One region of the Bacillus sp. Marseille-P3661 genome, then DNA from elsewhere that is predicted to be linked to it. Evidence: a T-box and tRNA genes for the amino acid it is inferred to sense, from the RefSeq annotation. Region 1 holds a T-box; the other holds one or more tRNA genes.
The links. The T-box of region 1 lies ahead of ileS (isoleucine--tRNA ligase). A T-box ahead of a tRNA ligase gene usually reads a tRNA of that ligase, here a tRNA-Ile.
Positions count from the first base shown of each region.

Region 2: it encodes a tRNA-Ile, which carries the amino acid that the T-box ahead of ileS (isoleucine--tRNA ligase) is inferred to sense. The anticodon was not compared.

Region 1 covers NZ_LT965954.1:218,045-227,184, forward strand. Annotated here, with positions in the region: gene C1724_RS11945 (solute carrier family 23 protein) at 1-1,037, opposite strand, end outside; gene pyrR (bifunctional pyr operon transcriptional regulator/uracil phosphoribosyltransferase PyrR) at 1,055-1,600, opposite strand; gene C1724_RS11955 (RluA family pseudouridine synthase) at 2,004-2,906, opposite strand; gene lspA (signal peptidase II) at 2,906-3,385, opposite strand; gene C1724_RS11965 (molecular chaperone DnaK) at 3,555-3,920, opposite strand; gene ileS (isoleucine--tRNA ligase) at 4,032-6,797, opposite strand; T-box leader at 6,953-7,175, opposite strand; gene C1724_RS11975 (DivIVA domain-containing protein) at 7,256-7,753, opposite strand; gene C1724_RS11980 (YlmH family RNA-binding protein) at 7,844-8,620, opposite strand; gene C1724_RS11985 (YggT family protein) at 8,826-9,086, opposite strand; gene C1724_RS11990 (cell division protein SepF) at 9,090-9,140, opposite strand, start outside.
Region 2 covers NZ_LT965953.1:1,031,346-1,040,485, reverse strand. Annotated here, with positions in the region: gene pstC (phosphate ABC transporter permease subunit PstC) at 1-159, opposite strand, end outside; gene C1724_RS04815 (PstS family phosphate ABC transporter substrate-binding protein) at 289-1,311, opposite strand; gene C1724_RS04810 (MFS transporter) at 1,551-2,849, opposite strand; gene C1724_RS04805 (methyl-accepting chemotaxis protein) at 2,987-4,738, opposite strand; gene C1724_RS04800 (superoxide dismutase) at 4,900-5,508, opposite strand; tRNA gene C1724_RS04795 (tRNA-Phe) at 5,769-5,841, opposite strand; tRNA gene C1724_RS04790 (tRNA-Met) at 5,863-5,939, opposite strand; tRNA gene C1724_RS04785 (tRNA-Ser) at 6,028-6,120, opposite strand; tRNA gene C1724_RS04780 (tRNA-Ile) at 6,145-6,221, opposite strand; tRNA gene C1724_RS04775 (tRNA-His) at 6,241-6,316, opposite strand; tRNA gene C1724_RS04770 (tRNA-Met) at 6,340-6,413, opposite strand; tRNA gene C1724_RS04765 (tRNA-Asn) at 6,419-6,493, opposite strand; gene C1724_RS04760 (hypothetical protein) at 7,025-7,429, shown strand; gene ispG (flavodoxin-dependent (E)-4-hydroxy-3-methylbut-2-enyl-diphosphate synthase) at 7,576-8,664, shown strand; gene C1724_RS04750 (DUF4190 domain-containing protein) at 8,813-9,140, opposite strand, start outside.

The DNA.
Region 1 (9,140 bases):
CCACCCATAACATTAGTTGGGACAGAGCTTATTAGTGCACTTATTTTACCGACGAATCCAAACACTATTGCTAATACAGCAGCCCCCCCGATTACAAACACACTAAACACTCTTGTAATGGCTAAGACCCCGATATTTTCACCATACGTCGTATTAGGAGGACCACCAATAAATGATGCTAACGTTAATGCTACACCGTCACCGGCAATAGCTCTGTGTAATCCTGGTTTCACTAATAGGTCACGGTCAATAACTTTACTTAATACCATTTGGTGACCAATATTTTCTGATAATGTCACGATTACAACAGGCAGCATAGCCAATGCTATTGTCCATTTTAAATCAGGGGTATAGTTAACAAACGGAATTAACATTTCCGGAGCTTGAAACCATGCTGCAGCTTGGACTCCATTAAAATCAACTATACCAATTATTAAAGCATAAACATAACCGACAACAATTCCTATTAACACTGGAATAACTCCTAAAAAACCTCTACCGAAAATTGACAAGAGAACTGTAACTAGAAGAGTAACAAGTGCTACTGAAAAGTGCAGCGAACTGTATGTTGCTGGATCATCAGGATTTACTCGCATCGCCATATTTACAGCAGTACCAGAAAGACTGAGTCCGATTACAATAATAACCGGCCCTACAACCACAGGTGGTAGTATATTTAGTAACCATTTGATTCCAAAGGATTTAATGAATAATGCTACGATTCCGTATACAATACCTGCTAGAAATCCTACAAGCATTGCTGTTCCAGGACCGCCGCTTGCTTTTGCTGCAATTACAGGTGCTATAAATGCAAATGATGAGCCTAAATAGGCAGGTATCTGACCTTTTGTAATCGCTAAGTAGGCTAATGTGGCCAAACCACTTGATATCAAAGCAACTGATGGACTTAAGCCCACTAAATATGGAACTAGTATTGTTGCTCCAAACATTGCAAATAAGTGTTGCAAACTTAATGAAAGCCACTGAATAATTTTCGGTTTTTCATTAACATCTAGTACTACGTCTTGTTTGTTCATCTAAGGTCCTCCGTTACTTACTCATTTTCATGAATGGTGATTTGGTCTACATCATCCACTTCAGCTAACTCAACGACGACAATTTCTGAACCAGAGGTCGGTATATTTTTCCCTACAAAATCTGCTCTAATTGGCAGTTCACGGTGACCACGATCAACTAATACCGCCAGTTGAATTTGTGAGGGACGGCCAATATCCATTAATGCATCCATTGCTGCTCTAACGGTTCGCCCTGTGTAAAGAACATCATCTATTAGAATTACCTTTTGGTTACTTATATCTACTGGTATATCTGACCCTTTTAATAGCGGTTCTTTATCTACAGTTTTTTTAGATAAATCATCGCGATATAGTGTTATATCAACCTCTCCAACTGAGATTTTCTTGCCTTCTATTTGTTCAATTCTTTCAGCTAATCGGTTTGCTAAGTATATACCGCGTGTTTTAATTCCGACTAACACACAATTTTCAATTCCTTTATTTCTTTCAATAATTTCATGTGCAATTCGTGTAAGCGCACGTCGGATAGCCTGTTCATCAAGAACGATTGCTTTTTCTTTCATCATTTCCACCCCACAACTAATTATTAAATTAAGAAAAGTCTTTATCAGTCCTTCAATTACACTAATCTAATGCTTGTTTTATTTTATCCTACTATAATTAATGTAATCGATTCTCAGTGTTTATTTAAAAACAAAAAGCGCCATTTATGATTTTGTGCAATTAACTTATTCTCATAATCTCCAAGATTACTAGATGGCAATAAAAAATCCTCTCACCGCATGTTGGTGAGAGGATCGTAATATCCATACTTAAACCAGAATAAGATACGAGATATGATATACACTTACCTCATTTATCTGGTTGCACGATCGCCTTCTCAGCCTCACGGGACTGTACTTAAAGGACTCATTTACTTTTCTAATGAAATTATCCCACTATAATCGGTCATTGTCAACGACCATTTTAAAGTTTTTGCAATAGCTCCTTAAAAATAGTTGGTAGTGGTGCTTCAAATTCTAAATATTCTTTAGAGCGCGGATGTACAAAACCTAATAAACCAGCGTGGAGTGCTTGTCCATCAAGGTTAATCGTTTTCTTCGGACCATACTTTGGATCACCTACAAGAGGGAAACCAATATATTTCATATGAACACGAATTTGATGTGTGCGTCCTGTTTCAAGCCTACATTCAACAAAAGTATAGTTATTAAATCGTTCTAATACTTGAAAATGTGTAACAGCCTCTTTGCTGTTTTCATCTGTGACAGTCATACTTTGCCGATCATGCTTATCCCTTCCTATAGGTGCATCGATTGTTCCTTTATCATGCGGAATTACACCGTGGACTAATGCCTTATACTTTCTTACTACTGTTTTGTTAACTAATTGATCTACAAGTGATTCATGGGCCATGTCATTTTTTGCGACCATTAATAAACCAGAGGTATCCTTATCAATTCGATGGACAATTCCGGGCCTTAAGATACCATTTATTCCAGATAAATCTGTACAGTGAGCCATCAAGCCATTAACAAGCGTTCCAGATAAGTGACCTGGAGCAGGATGAACAACCATTCCCCTTGGCTTATTCACAACGAGTACATCAGAGTCTTCATAGTAAATATCAAGATCCATTTCTTCAGGAAGAACATCCAATGGTTCAGGGGCAGGAATTGACACTGTAACCTGATCATTTAATTTGCATTTATAATTTCCTTTAACTGGTTGTCCATTAACTATTACCAAACCATCTTTTATCCATTGTTGCACCTGACTTCTTGACCATTCTTCATTAACAGTTGACAAAACTTTATCCATCCGCTCACTTTGTTGTTCACTAGAGATTATAAATTCCATCTTTTCCATTAAGTTTGAGCTCCTTTGCTTGCTTTACTTTCCAATAATGTTTGTATTAGTATGATAATAACTCCTAAAAAGAGGGCGGAATCGGCAATATTAAAGATTGGGTAATTATATGTAAAAAATCCAAAGTTTAAATAAAAGTCAAAGAAATCAACAACTTCTTTCCTAAAAAGTCTATCGATAAAATTGCCAATTGCTCCACCTAATATTAAGCCTAGTGCCCATCCTAATAAAGGTTGTTTTCTCGCTAATTTCCATATGTAATAAACAACAAATCCTATTACAATAATAGTAATAATATAAAAAAACCACATTTGGCCCTGTAAAATTCCCCAAGCTGCACCACGGTTTCGATGTGAAGTTAAGTAGAAAAATTGGTCGATAACTGGTATACTTTCTCCAATTTCCATTCGTTTTACAACAAGCCATTTCGACCATTGATCAATAATAATCACAACTAAAGCTATAAAATAATAAAGCACAGATGTTCCTCCGATCTATAAAAAGAAAAAATAACTACTGTAGAATTGTAGCATAGACCGTACCATATAAACAATTATTTAACAAAAGTGATAAATATTAGCAAGATATAAACGCCTGCCCTAAATCATAAATGGGGCTAGGCGCCAAAGCGGAATTATAATAAACCATTTACCTAACGGCAGTTGTTAAATAGTGGCTAAATTCGGTAGTATACGGAAACTGGCTAATGGCTTTTGCTTCTTTTATAGTTCGAACAGTTGGCAATATCGTTAATAAATGCATAGGGATTTCTTCACCTGTTTCTTCACATAAACCATAGATGCCAAAATCCATTTTTACTAATGCCCTTTTTACATCCTCTAGTTCGTCTTGTATATGCTGATCTAAAACATAGTTCTTTTCACGTTCTATTATTCCGGCAACCGATTGATACTCCTCGAAACGATCTATTCTGCAACCACGATTTAATCTTTCTTCAAGCTCTTTTTTTGAAAGTTCAAGTTCCGATTTTATCAGTGCATACTGATCGATCATAAAATTGGGTTACCTCCTTGGTTTTTAGTACCCTTATTGTTACCAGAAGATTTCAATTTAGACAGTAAAGATAAGGAAAAGAGACACGATTTTACCGTGTCTCTTTTTTGTTTAGGCATAATTCTGTTGAACGATTGTACCGCAGTCCTTACAAAGTGTTGGGTGTTCAGATACGGCTCCCACAGTAGGAGTTACTACCCAACAACGCTCACAAGTTTCACCTTCAGCAGCCTTAACCACTATAGATAATGTTGGGAGTTTTTGAGCACTTTCAGGTGCTGAAGATTGATCTCCGGCAATCTCTAAATTAGATACAATGAAAATTTTGTCTAGATCAGCAGTAATAGACTTTAAAGTATCTATATATTTTTCATTAGGATATATAGTGATACTTGCAGTTAAAGATTTGCCAATTACCTTTTCATTTCTAGCATTTTCTAATGCTTTTAATACATCATCACGAATTTCCATAAAAGTATCCCATTTTTCTTCAATTATTTCTGAATTTTCAATGGTTACTACCTTTGGCATATCTACCAATTGCGGGCTTTCCTCTTTAACATCAGGAATATGTGCCCAAACTTCTTCCGTAGTATGCGGCAAAATCGGTGTTACAAGTTTCGTTAAAGTTAAAAGTGTTTCATATAAAACGGTTTGGATTGAGCGTCGATTATGGCTATTCTTTGGTTCAATATAAAGAACGTCTTTTGCAATATCAAGATAAAACGAGCTTAATTCAATAGTACAGAAGTTATTAACTGCGTGATAAATTCCAGCAAAGTCATAATTCTCATAAGAGGTTAACGTTTTTTCAGTTAACTTGTTTAATTTAGCTAAAATATAAAGATCTACCTCGCGTAAATCATTATGGCTGACTGCATCTGTATTATAATTGAAGTCATTTAGATTCCCTAATAAGAAACGGAACGTATTACGGATTTTACGGTAAACTTCAGCTACTTGTTTTAAAATCGCATCTGATACTCGAACATCCGATTGATAATCTACGGAAGCAACCCATAAACGAAGAATATCTGCCCCTAATTGACTCATTACCTTATTCGGAACGACCACATTTCCTAATGATTTACTCATTTTGCGGCCTTCTCCATCTAACGCAAAACCATGGCTTAAAATTCCCTTGTACGGCGCTTTACCACTCACAGCTACACTTGTTGAAAGAGAGGAATTAAACCAGCCGCGATATTGGTCAGATCCTTCTAGATATAAATCTGCAGGACGTTCTAATCCATCACGTTCAACTAGAACTGCTTGATGTGATGAACCTGAATCAAACCAAACATCCATAATATCTGTTTCTTTTGTGAATTTTCCATTTGGGCTATGCGTTGAAGTAAATCCATCCGGTAATAAATCTTTTGCGTCCCATTCGAACCAGATATTTGAGCCATGTTCTCTAAATAATTTCGAAACATGGTCGATTGTTTCATCAGTAATGATAGGTTCTTGATCTTCACCAAAAAACACCGGAATTGGAACACCCCATGCACGTTGGCGTGAAATACACCAATCTTCCCTGTCTTTAACCATATTAAAGAGACGTGTCTCTCCCCATGCTGGAACCCATTTTACTCCCTTAATTGCTTCCAATAGTTCTTCACGGAAATCTTTTATTGATGCAAACCATTGTGCAGTTGCTCGGAAAATCGTTGGCTTTTTTGTTCTCCAATCGTGTGGGTATGAATGGGTAATAAATGACAGCTTTAATAAAGCGCCTACTTCTTCTAACTTCTGGGTAATTTGTTTATTCGCATCATCATAAAATAACCCCTCAAAGCCGGGAGCCTGACTAGTGAAATACCCTTTTTCGTCAACAGGGCATAGAACGTCTAATCCATATTTTTTACCAATGATAAAGTCATCTTCCCCATGACCAGGTGCTGTGTGAACACATCCTGTACCTGCATCAGTTGTTACGTGTTCACCACACATTACTAATGAGTCTCTATCATAAAATGGATGTTGGGCAACTACATGCTCTAATTCTGATCCTTTTAGAGTTTTAATTGTTTCAACGTTTTCCCATTCAATTACTTTTGTAACTTCTTCAACTAATGCAGACGCAAGGACAAACTTTTGTCCGTCTACAAATACAACACTATACTCTAAATCCGGATGAACTGAAATTCCTAGGTTAGCAGGCATTGTCCAAGGGGTGGTAGTCCAGATTATGATCTTTTCATCCCCTTCTAATTTACCTTTTCCATCCTTAATAGCAAATGCAACATATATGGATGCTGAACGCTTATCTTGGTATTCAATTTCAGCTTCTGCCAAAGCAGATTCAGAAGACGGTGACCAATAAACTGGCTTTAAGCCTTTATAAATATAACCCTTTTTCGCCATTTCACCGAACACTTTAATTTGTTGTGCCTCATAATCTTTGGTTAATGTAATATAAGGGTTATCCCAGTCACCGCGAACACCTAAACGTTTAAATTGTTCGCGTTGGCGATCGACTTGTTCATATGCATATTCTTCACATAATTTGCGAAACTCGGCTACGCTCATGGACTTACGATCAACCTTTTTGGTTTTTGTTAAGGCTGTTTCAATCGGCAAACCGTGTGTATCCCAACCAGGAACATATGGCGCATGAAAACCGTTCATTGATTTATAACGAATAATCATATCTTTTAAAATTTTATTTAAGGCATGTCCCATATGAATATCTCCATTGGCATATGGCGGCCCGTCGTGTAGAATAAATAACGGTCGACCCTCTGTTCTTTTTTGAACCTTTTCGTAAATGTTCATTTCTTCCCATTTATTTTGAATTTCAGGTTCTCTTTTCGGCAAATTTCCGCGCATTGGAAATTCTGTTTTTGGCATTAATAACGTATCTTTGTATTCCATGTAGATCCTCCTATATTAAATCTATTATCACATTTTAATAAATACCAAAATATCGATTACTCACAATGGCAAATGACGATATTTTCTGATACTCCAAATACTTAAAAGAAATTAATACTTTTTAAAAGTATAAAAAAAAGACCTAACTCATCCCCTAAAGGGACGAGAAGGTCTTTCCCGCGGTACCACCCTACGTTAGCTTGTATGTAAGCTCGCTTCGTATTCGTAACGTGAATAATTCGCCATACCCTACTATAAAAAACTTCAGGTTGGAACTTAAGGGTGATTTTCCTTTTACATCTTTCTTCGAGCTCCCACTATCCTCGAATCGCTTATAGAAAGATTCTGTAAAAGTACTGTCCCTATCATCGTTTTGGTTATGTAAAACTTTTGTTATTTGATTCATTTACTACTGATTAAAAATTATATTCAAAAGTACGTTCCGCGTCAAGTTTTTCTTAATCATTTGTTTCATCTTCAGCAGGAACATTGTTATACTGCATTAAATGTTCCCAGTCGTCATTTTCAATCATTTCTAGCTGTGCCTTAATAAGCATTCGGAAACGGTTGCGAAATACTTTTGATTGTTTTTTAAGCTCTTCAATTTCAATCGAAATTTTTCTGGATTTCGTCAACGCATCATTAATAATCCGGTCTGCATTTTTTTCGGCTTCTTTGATAATTAATTTTGATTCGGTTTGAGCATTACGCTTAACATCTTCAGCAGCTTCCTGTGCAACAAGAATTGATTTATTTAAAGTTTCCTCAATACTTGAGAAATGACTTAATCTTTCTGTCAATTCTTTAACCTTTTCTTCCAGTTCCTTTTTTTCACGAATAATTAATTCATAATCTTTAATCACTTGATCTAAAAATTCATTAACTTCATCTTCATCGTATCCACGAAATCCGCGGCTGAATTCCTTATTATGAATGTCTAATGGCGTTAATGGCACGGTAACCCCTCCATCATGTAGTCTATAAACGGATAGTTCTTTGTGGTTTATTTCGACATTTTATTTATAAATCCCTGCCTTTTTTTACATTTATTTTTTCTTACCTACAATAATTCGCCATTTTTCTTTTTTTGTTTGGCCAACTATTGAGATAAGTTTACTTCGTCCGAACCCTCTCATTGAAATCGTGTCACCTTGATGACAAGTATAAGCAGGGTTATCAACAGTTTTCCAATTTACTTTTACTAGGTCGCTTTGTATGTATGGTAACACCTTTTGACGAGATAAATGATATAGCTCAGCTAAAATAACGTCTAATCGCAACGAGGATACCGTTACTGTCTGTTCTTGCCATGTGTCCTCTGCTGATTTTATTATACTTTCGATTCCAAGTTCAGATAAGCTAATATCCGTTTTTCCTACTTTTGTTAAATTTAATTTCACATAATCAGAAACTTGTTTACTAACTAGAAATTGGATATTATCATCTTCCATTAGTATATCCCCAAACTTTGATCGCTTTAGACCTAATCCCATCAATGATCCTAGAACCTTTGGATGTTCAATCGATACAAATTTAGTTGGATACTGTATTGAAAATAAGACCAGATCAAAATCATCATTTGTCGGTTCGTAATATTCGGGATAAAAAATGGCTCGTTTTCGTTCAGCTCCGTCATAACCTCCCCAAAATGAACATTTCACCTCATCTTTAGTCCCAATAATACTTTTTACAATTTCTTGTTCTCGTGGATCTAAAAAATCTAATAATTTAAATGAATATTGAGTTTTTACTTGTTCACGCCATTCAATGACATGATCAATAAATGAATACTCTTCTTTCCTAAAATGCTGATAAACTGACATATCAGTACCACCTTATACCCTATACTATCTAATGCAACGAAAAAAAGTCATAAGTGATATTTCATAGAGCATTAGAAAAACAAGTCATTTGCCTATAACTGCAAATGACGATCACTTTTTTATACTATATTCATTAATTAATAAAGTTACTTTTTCTAAAAATATAAAATAGGGATCCGTTTTATTAGATCCCTTGCAATAGCTTTTAAAACATTCCTCTTAAATAAAAGGCTCCTGACTGTGCGAACTGTAACACTAAGATAGCAACAATCGGAGAAATATCAATAATTCCTAACGGAGGAATGATCCTCCTGAATGGCTCAAGGTATGGTTCGACTAGCTTGCCAATTAATTGTCCGAACGAAGAGCCACGTGCACCGGGAAACCATGACATGAAAATATAAATAATCACAACCCATATATAAATACCGATTGCTTGTTGAATTAACCCAATAATTAAATCCATAATTTACCACCTCTTCTCCATTTCTTCACTATTAAATTCAGCTGCCATTTCAGA
Region 2 (9,140 bases), on a different contig from region 1:
AGTTTCAAAAATTAAAGTAAATAAAATACCAATCGTGGTTAAAACAGAAATAGACGCTAAAGAAAACAGAAAGATTGGTATTGACTTTTCAACAATACGCTTTTTTGTAGCGTTTTTACGGTTTTCTATAAGTTCTCTAACACTTACAGCTCTTGCCATGAAAACTCTCCCTCTCTACCTTACATTCTCAATCATTGACATTTTTATTTATCTATTTCTAATGCAAGAAGATGAGAATCTCTCCTCTCATCTTTTGCATTAAACTGTCAAATGTATTACTTGTATTTCTTATTGAATTGTATTTAATTGCTCTAAATAACCATTTAATGTTTCTTCAGGAAGTGGAGCAAATCCAGTCTCACCCGAAAAATCATCCGCCATTGTTACAACATACTTCGCAAAATCTAGTACTTGTGGTTTCTCCGAAGCATATTTAGCATTTAGGTATGTGAATACTGGGCGAGTAAACGGTGCATATGGTCCGTCTTCACTAATTGTATCTAAACTCGGTTCAACAGGTCCGTTTCCAAAATCAATCTTTACAGCTTGTAGCTTATCTGTATTGCTCGCATAATAACCATAACCAAAGAAGGCAATGGCGTTCTTGTCTTTTGAAACTAAGTCCACTAAAGTTGAATATTCTTGTTGTAGGTTTACTGTTGATACTAAATCTTGCTCATCTAGAATTGTTTCATAGAAAAATTCATATGTGCCGTGGTTTTCGTTAGGACCATTAAATTTGATTTCTTCGGCAGGCCATTCTGGTCGAATATCAGACCATAAAACTTTGTCATCTTCTTTGTACTTTCCAGAAATAAACATATTTACGATTTCCTCTTGAGTCATTTCTGTAGCCCAAGTGTTGTCCTTGTTAATAACGATTGTTAATCCATCTAATGCAACTTTAAATTCAAGAACATCTTCACCAAACTTTAAGTCTTGCTCTTCAAGCTGTGCAATTTCTTCATCTTTTATTTTTCTTGATGCATCTGAGAAATCTGTTTCACCTGGAATAAATTTCTTAAATCCTGCTGATGAACCAGCCCGGCCTACTTGAACACTTACATTTTCTTGCTCAGTTGTCATATATTCTTCAGCAATACGAGCCATTAATGGATATACAGTACCCGAACCATCCACAATTACCTCTCCTTCAAGCTCTGCTGTTTCCTCAGTTTGTTGTTCTTGAGTTTCTTCCGTTTGATTTTCCTCTGTAGGTGTTTCGCTAGCTGCGTCCCCACCACAAGCTGTTGCGATCATTAGTAATGCTGCCATTACTAACATATACATCAGGTTTTTCAATTTTTTCATTTTTACTTCCCCCTAGATTTGAATGGTCCAAAAATTGTTATTTAAATTCCTTTTTCCTACTAATTGATACTCAAACACATTCCTCCTAAATCAAATGGTTTGTCTTGCTCTTAATTCCATAATAGAGGGTATCTGTTAATACCGTTTGAATAAAATGTAAAGACTTTGTAAATAAGTAAGCCAACATAAAAAAAAAATAAGTGTGAAAAAAGGGTTCCTTTTTTCACACTTATTACTGCTTAAACAGTCGATTCATTTTCGTCATCCATAAGACCTCTTCCAGGTAAAATCGCTTTGCGATTTTCTACTGTATCTCTTCCACTTTCTTTTATTTCAATATTTCTAATAAAAAAGTAAATCATTAAATGGCCGACTCCGATTATGGAGAGAAGTATTGGGATCCCTCGGTCTTCATTTAGAACTTTAACAAAGCCTAAAAATAAGAGAATAGATGTTGTTCGACCTGCGTTCAAATAAACTTCTCGTACTACAATATACTCAATTCTCATTTCCGCTGCCTTCCAAGCCCTTCCAATAACATCATATGTCAATGAAATATAAGGTACAAGGAGGATAGGATACGCAATCGCAATACATACCGCGTAAATAATAAGCCTAGGAAAAGTTAAATCAAAAATGATTAAAAAAATTGAACCATAAAGCATTAGCCCACCAAGTAATATAGACTTTTTTCGATATCGTGGTTTTATAAACCTTGTCGCCAAAAAGTAGAACAAAAATGCAACTGCTGAATTGACTAATCCAAACGTACCTAAAGCTAATTCACTATTGGTAGTAACAAAAACCCAAACCGAAATGACAAAAATAAAAGATCCCTCTCTTAGTCCTTGAAAAAAATGAGCATGCAATATATTCTTCCAATCATGATTATTATGCCGCTCGGATAATATTCGTTTAAATTCAAAGTTCCCATCGGCAGGCCTTCTCTTTAGCATAAAGCTAAGTAAAACAGCACCTAAAAATAAACCTAATGATACACTAAAAATAACAGTATATCCTGTAAACGCCCTTAAACTAGAAATGATATAACCCGCACATATGGGTCCAATCATACCGGCAAAGGATGTTAATAAACCTAGGAATCCATTAAAAAAATCTCGTGTTTCAGGTTCAGTAATCTCGAAAGTCAACACATTGAAAGCAAGCCAATAAAACCCATAGCCTATTCCAAGCAATCCCCCAAGAAGTAATAAAAAGCTTGAGGCATTCTCGCCTATAAACAAAACCATCAGATAAAAGAATGATAAAAAAGCAACACCTAATCGTAAGACTATTACTCGGTCCACTTTTTTCGCCCATCTTCCTGCTAAAATAAATGTAATGGGCTGCATAATAACAACAGCCAAATTATATAAAGCAAGATCAACAAATTTACCTGACTGTTTCCATAAATAGACGTTTACAAATGTATTGGATAGAGCAATGCTTAAAGCATATAATCCTCCAATAAAAAGCAATAAAATAGTTGCTTTATTTATATTTTTATTTCCTGTTACTTTTTCTAATATTTGAATCATAGCCGACTCCCCTTTATAAACATATTGTTCCTATAAAAAGTAGAGCTATTCAATTAAACAGGAAATAAAGATGAATAAAAGGACCATATTATACAAAGGTAAAACACCCATTTGTATCAACATGCTCCTTTTACTACTTAGTTCACATTAAACTTTTTCGTTAGTGTTGACAAATAATCGGATAGTTCTTTAAGATGTAGACCGGTTTGATGTGTATCTTCTATTTGTTTTATTTGCTCACTACTAGTTGATAACATTTCAATAGTACTTGCTAACGTTTCCTGCGAAACAGAAGCATAACCCACGGTTGTAAACTCTAATTCTGGTAATACTTGTTGTAACCCGCTAAGCTCAGATTGCATAGCCTTAATTTTTTCGATTACTGTAATAATTTCAATCATGAGATCATCAAATGAAACCCTTGATTTACCGGCTGTTTTTATAGTTGTTTGTATTTTAACTAACATTTGGTCAAACTCGCTATTTGCACTCTTAGTTATAACTTCCATATTCGAAATCGATTGCGTAATTTTCTCTGTAGCTTTTGTTGATTGTTCAGCCAATTTACGAACTTCATTTGCAACGACAGCAAACCCCTTCCCCGCTTCTCCTGCTCGTGCTGCTTCAATAGTTGCATTTAGCGCTAGTAATTTCGTTTGTTCTGCGACGTCTTCGATTAAACCAACTAACTTAGAAATTAATGTCGAATGACTTTTTACTTGTTGAATGGTTTGTGTCATATGTTCAAATTCCTTTTCAAAGCTTTGAATTGTTTGTATCAATTCAACAATACTTTTTTCACCATTAATTGCAGAACCATTCATATCTTCTGAACTTAATAAGACCGTTTGCATGTTTGCCTGCAATAACTCAATCTTTTGTTTCATTGTATTAAAACTCTCGACATTATTTTCTGAGCTAACTGCAGTTTGTTCCGCGCCAAGTTTAACTACATCAATTTCCCCAACTAATTGTCTACTATAATTAAGAGCATCTCGTGATCTAGAGCTTAAAACACTTCCAGAATTTTCAAGTTCTGACGTAGTTGAATCAATTTCATATATTAAGGATTTCATTTGATTGATCATCATATTAAAACTCTTATTCAAAGATTGAAGTTCTGGTATTGTAGTTTGTATTGAAACTTCTTGATTTAAATTACCGTTGCGCACTTCCCTCATAATTTCTTGTAGTTTAATTAGTGGTCTAGTAAAACTTCTTACAAAAGATATAACTAATATAATTGCAACAATTAGAGTTGAAATAGTGATGCCAAACATAAAGTTCATCATTTGAGTTACAGATCCTAAATATGAGTTGGTTGGTACCAGTAATAAATAAGTCCCATTTATTTCATCCATTTGTTTAATTGATATTGTATAATCTTCTCCATCAATTCTTTCATGAAATACATTTTCCTCAGTATTTGTAATTTTGTGAATTAGGCTACCTGGTATGATAATCTTTGATTCAGCACTAACCTGAAACGGATAAACCGTTTCATTCTTAATGTAAAATAGAAACGATTCAATCCCGTCAGCTTTTAACTGTTGTTGTTGATTCCGCACACTCATGTTTAGCTGTTGCATAAAATACTTATCATCACTTATGTAAACAAATTTCAAATTACTTGCAATATAACCAATTATTTCAGTCTCACGTTCTAAACGATCTTCTATTGTAGCTACGGTTGTATTTTTAGCTTTTATATAAGAGGTAATACCTACAGCATTGATAGAAATCGTAAATAAAAGAATAAATAGAAATAGTAATCGATTTTGTAAACTTAATCCAAGCCTTAACGGTTTATTTCTCCTTTTTGCACTGTTACTTAATACTGATGACGGATTTATATTTTTTTTAACAAAATAAGATTTCAAACGAGACACTATTATATCCTCCAAAACAAAAGTCGGTATTTTTACCCATCGGAGGAATTATAGCACCCAATTATTAACTCAATGTAAATACATTGTTAATGTTTTAAAAAGTAACTAGATTTAACAGTACAAAAAAAGGTACCCCACTACGGAAGTACCCTTTAAGGAAATTATTTCGCTAAATTATAACGATCTGTAACTGCATTCCAATCAACAACATTCCAAAACGCAGATACATAGTCTGGGCGACGATTTTGGTAATTTAAGTAGTATGCATGTTCCCAAACATCAAGACCTAAGATAGGCGTTTTACCTTCCATTAAAGGTGAATCTTGGTTTGGAGTACTAGTTACTTCTAGTTCACCATTGTTCACTACTAACCAAGCCCAACCTGAACCAAAGCGCGTTGCAGCAGCTTTAGCAAATTCTTCTTTAAAACTTTCGAAGCTACCAAACTTTTGGTTAATTGCAGTAGCTAAATCACCTGTTGGCTCACCGCCACCATTTGGACTCATGATAGTCCAGAACAAACTATGGTTAGCGTGACCGCCACCATTATTACGTACAGCTGTACGTTTTGCTTCAGGAACAGCATCTAAATTAGCTACTAATTCTTCAACTGATTTGCTAAGAAGTTCGTCATTTCCTTCAAGCGCAGCATTTACATTTGTTACGTAAGTATTATGGTGCTTAGAATGATGAATCTCCATTGTTCTAGCATCAATGTGTGGTTCTAAAGCATCATAAGCATAAGGTAATTGTGGTAATTCATAAGCCATTTTAAAATCCTCCTCAAATGATATGTAAGTTATTGGAACTTCAATAGAACATAGTAAACATATATGTATAGAAAGTTCCTTTACCTATACATTAACACTTATACCAATCTTTTTCAATTTTAAGGCTCAAATTTCAACCATAATATTTTATCCAGTTTCAACTATTATATTCATGTTTTTTTATACACTGACTAGAACTTTAGCCAAAATCCCTTATAAAACAAAAAAGCACCCTATATAATATAGGATACCTTTTCGTATGGCTCGAGACAGAATCGAACTGCCGACACGAGGATTTTCAGTCCTCTGCTCTACCGACTGAGCTATCGAGCCGTAAATAAATTAAAATGTAATTGGTTGCGGGGACAGGATTTGAACCTGCGACCTTCGGGTTATGAGCCCGACGAGCTACCAGACTGCTCCACCCCGCGAAAATATTATTAAGTTAATCGATGAATAGCTATTTTACATGAACTAAATGATGTTAGGTTATGTATTAAAGCTATGTCTTAGTAGATATGGCGGAGGAAGAGGGATTCGAACCCCCGCGCGGTTTAACCCGCCTGTCGGTTTTCAAGACCGATCCCTTCAGCCGGACTTGGGTATTCCTCCATATGATGATTATAAAATTAATAATGGTGGACCCTGCAGGACTCGAACCTGCGACCGATCGGTTATGAGCCGATAGCTCTAACCAACTGAGCTAAGGGTCCAAAATAATTATTTCTTAAATGGGGCGATTGATGGGGCTCGAACCCACGAATGCCGGAGCCACAATCCGGTGCGTTAACCACTTCGCCACAACCGCCATAGTTGAAAAAATCTAAATAATAGCGGCGGAGGGGATCGAACCCCCGACCTTACGGGTATGAACCGTACGCTCTAGCCAGCTGAGCTACACCGCCATATTTGGCTCCACAGGCAGGATTCGAACCTGCGACCGATCGGTTAACAGCCGATAGCTCTACCACTGAGCTACTGTGGAATATTATTATGCGACATGATCTAATATAACAAATCGACGTCTATATGTCAATACCAATGTTTTATAACTACTAATTTATTGTTGCTCAAATAATATACCATCTTATTGTCCAAATTTCAATACTTAATATGATGAATTCCACTCCATTCCTATACTAATATCACAAATGTTTTTGATATCCATGGCTACTATATTAAATAAGCTACTAAGCTCATTCTTCATCAAGATTTAGATTAAGATGTATAGTTTTTTCGCATAAAATAAAAAATACTTATATGGAGTAATTTAGATTAATAACTAAATTGATATGCCCAAACAATTACATACAACTCATTTTAAATATCTATCTAGAAAGGACACGATTTCATTGAAGAAAAAGCGAGAAAAAAAACAACAATCCCATAAGACTGAATCAAAACCGGCATTTAAAATAATAGATGAGCCAAAGTTCTCAATATAATCTTCTAAATGGTGCATAAATAGAAATGTACAAGCATATTGTGTAATAAAACAATGTGACGGTGAGAAACTATGAGAAAATTACTAGTAACTTTAATTTCTATTTTTGTGCTGTATGTAATTTACTATGATTTAAGTGTAGGAACGTTATCCAATCCAACTTCTATTGTATTACTTAATAGTCAGACCACAGCTCCACAAGTAGAATCATCTACGGAAGAGATGTCGGTAAAAAAAACAACAACGACCGAAAATACCCCTATATCTGAGCAAGGATTATATTTTCAAGAGGTGAAAGTTGTTGGAGGGGCGACAGTGCTATCAATTGTTGAACAGATACAGGATGGCCCTCTGCCTGTTTCAATCAATCAATTAGTACTCGATTTTGAAGAATTAAATCCTAATGTTAAACCGGAAAGTATTCAAATCGGTAAAGTTTATAAATTTCCTGTCTACCCAGAGACTCATAGTGAATAATTTTCCGTGCTTTTCAACCAAATTTAATTGTGCTCCTCATAATATATATTTACAACAAGTAATTACTAAAGTAATTTTACTTGTCAATTTTAAAAAGCGATTGTTACAATAACATAGTATATATTTAAGAAGGAGCGATACGTGGCATGAGTGAAATTACACATCGTACAAAAACACGTCCAATTAAAGTTGGTAATTTGACAATCGGCGGGAATAATGAAGTAGTTATTCAAAGTATGACGACAACCAAAACGCATGACGTTGAAGCGACCGTAGCTGAAATTAAACGTTTAGAAGAAGCAGGTTGTCAAATTGTTCGGGTAGCATGCCCAGATGAAAGAGCTGCTAATGCAATTGCCGATATCAAAAAACAAATAAACATACCACTTGTCGTTGATATACATTTCGATTATCGTCTCGCGCTAAAGGCAATTGATGGCGGAGCTGATAAAATTAGAATTAATCCCGGTAACATAGGGAAACGCGAAAAAGTGGAAGCTGTAGTTAAAGCAGCTAAAGAAAAAGGAATTCCAATCCGTATCGGGGTTAATGCAGGATCTCTTGAAAAGAAAATCCTTGAAAAGTATGGTTATCCAACAGCAGACGGTATGGTAGAAAGTGCCTTACATCATATACAAATTTTAGAGGATCTAGATTTTCATAATATTATTGTTTCTTTAAAAGCATCCGATGTTAATTTAGCTATTGAGGCCTATGAAAAAGCAGCAAAGGCATTTGACTACCCTCTTCACTTAGGGATAACTGAATCCGGCACCCTTTTTGCAGGAACTGTAAAGAGCGCTGCAGGTTTAGGAGCGATTTTAAGCAAGGGCATTGGTAATACTGTTCGCATCTCATTAAGTGCAGATCCTGTTGAAGAAGTCAAAGTTGCACGCGAATTGCTAAAAACATTTGGGTTAGCAGCAAACGCAGCAACGCTAATTTCATGTCCAACCTGCGGTCGAATTGAAATCGACTTAATAAGTATCGCTAATGAAATTGAGGAATATATTTCTACAATTAAGGCACCAATTAAGGTCGCCGTACTAGGCTGCGCCGTTAATGGGCCTGGCGAAGCCCGGGAAGCCGATATCGGAATTGCCGGAGCACGTGGTGAAGGACTTTTATTCCGTCACGGAGAAATAGTTCGCAAAGTACCTGAAGACCAACTCGTTGAAGAATTGAAAAAAGAAGTAGATAAACTTGCAGAAGAACATTTATCTGCTAGTAAATAATGCATCCAAAAAGAGTAATAAGTTCTTTCATTACTCTTTTTGAATTAAAAACAAATAACGAGCTTGCCCTCTTGTTTAGGGCAAGCTTCGTTTAATTTATATGATGTTGATTGGTCAGTCAATTTATTCCCCTTAGAAAAAAGGCTATTTAATAAAAGAATGGTGTAATAAACAGTGCAATAATCATTGATACTGCACCAATACCAATTGCCCAATTTCCAAGCCCTTGTGCTCCTCGACGACGTGCAATAAAACCGACAATAATCCCTGCAGCTCCTAATAAAACTGGCAAGAAGAATAACGATAGGACAGAAAGAATTAACGCAAGACCACCTAGACCTTTACCAGCGGTCCCTTCTTCTTGCTCTCCTTCAGGTCTTACAAAAGCACGAGGTCTTTCATCAGTTGTTGTACTTCCTCCATCAAATGTTCCTAGCCGCGGAGCAACCTCAGCAGCAGTTTCCTCCATAAAGCCG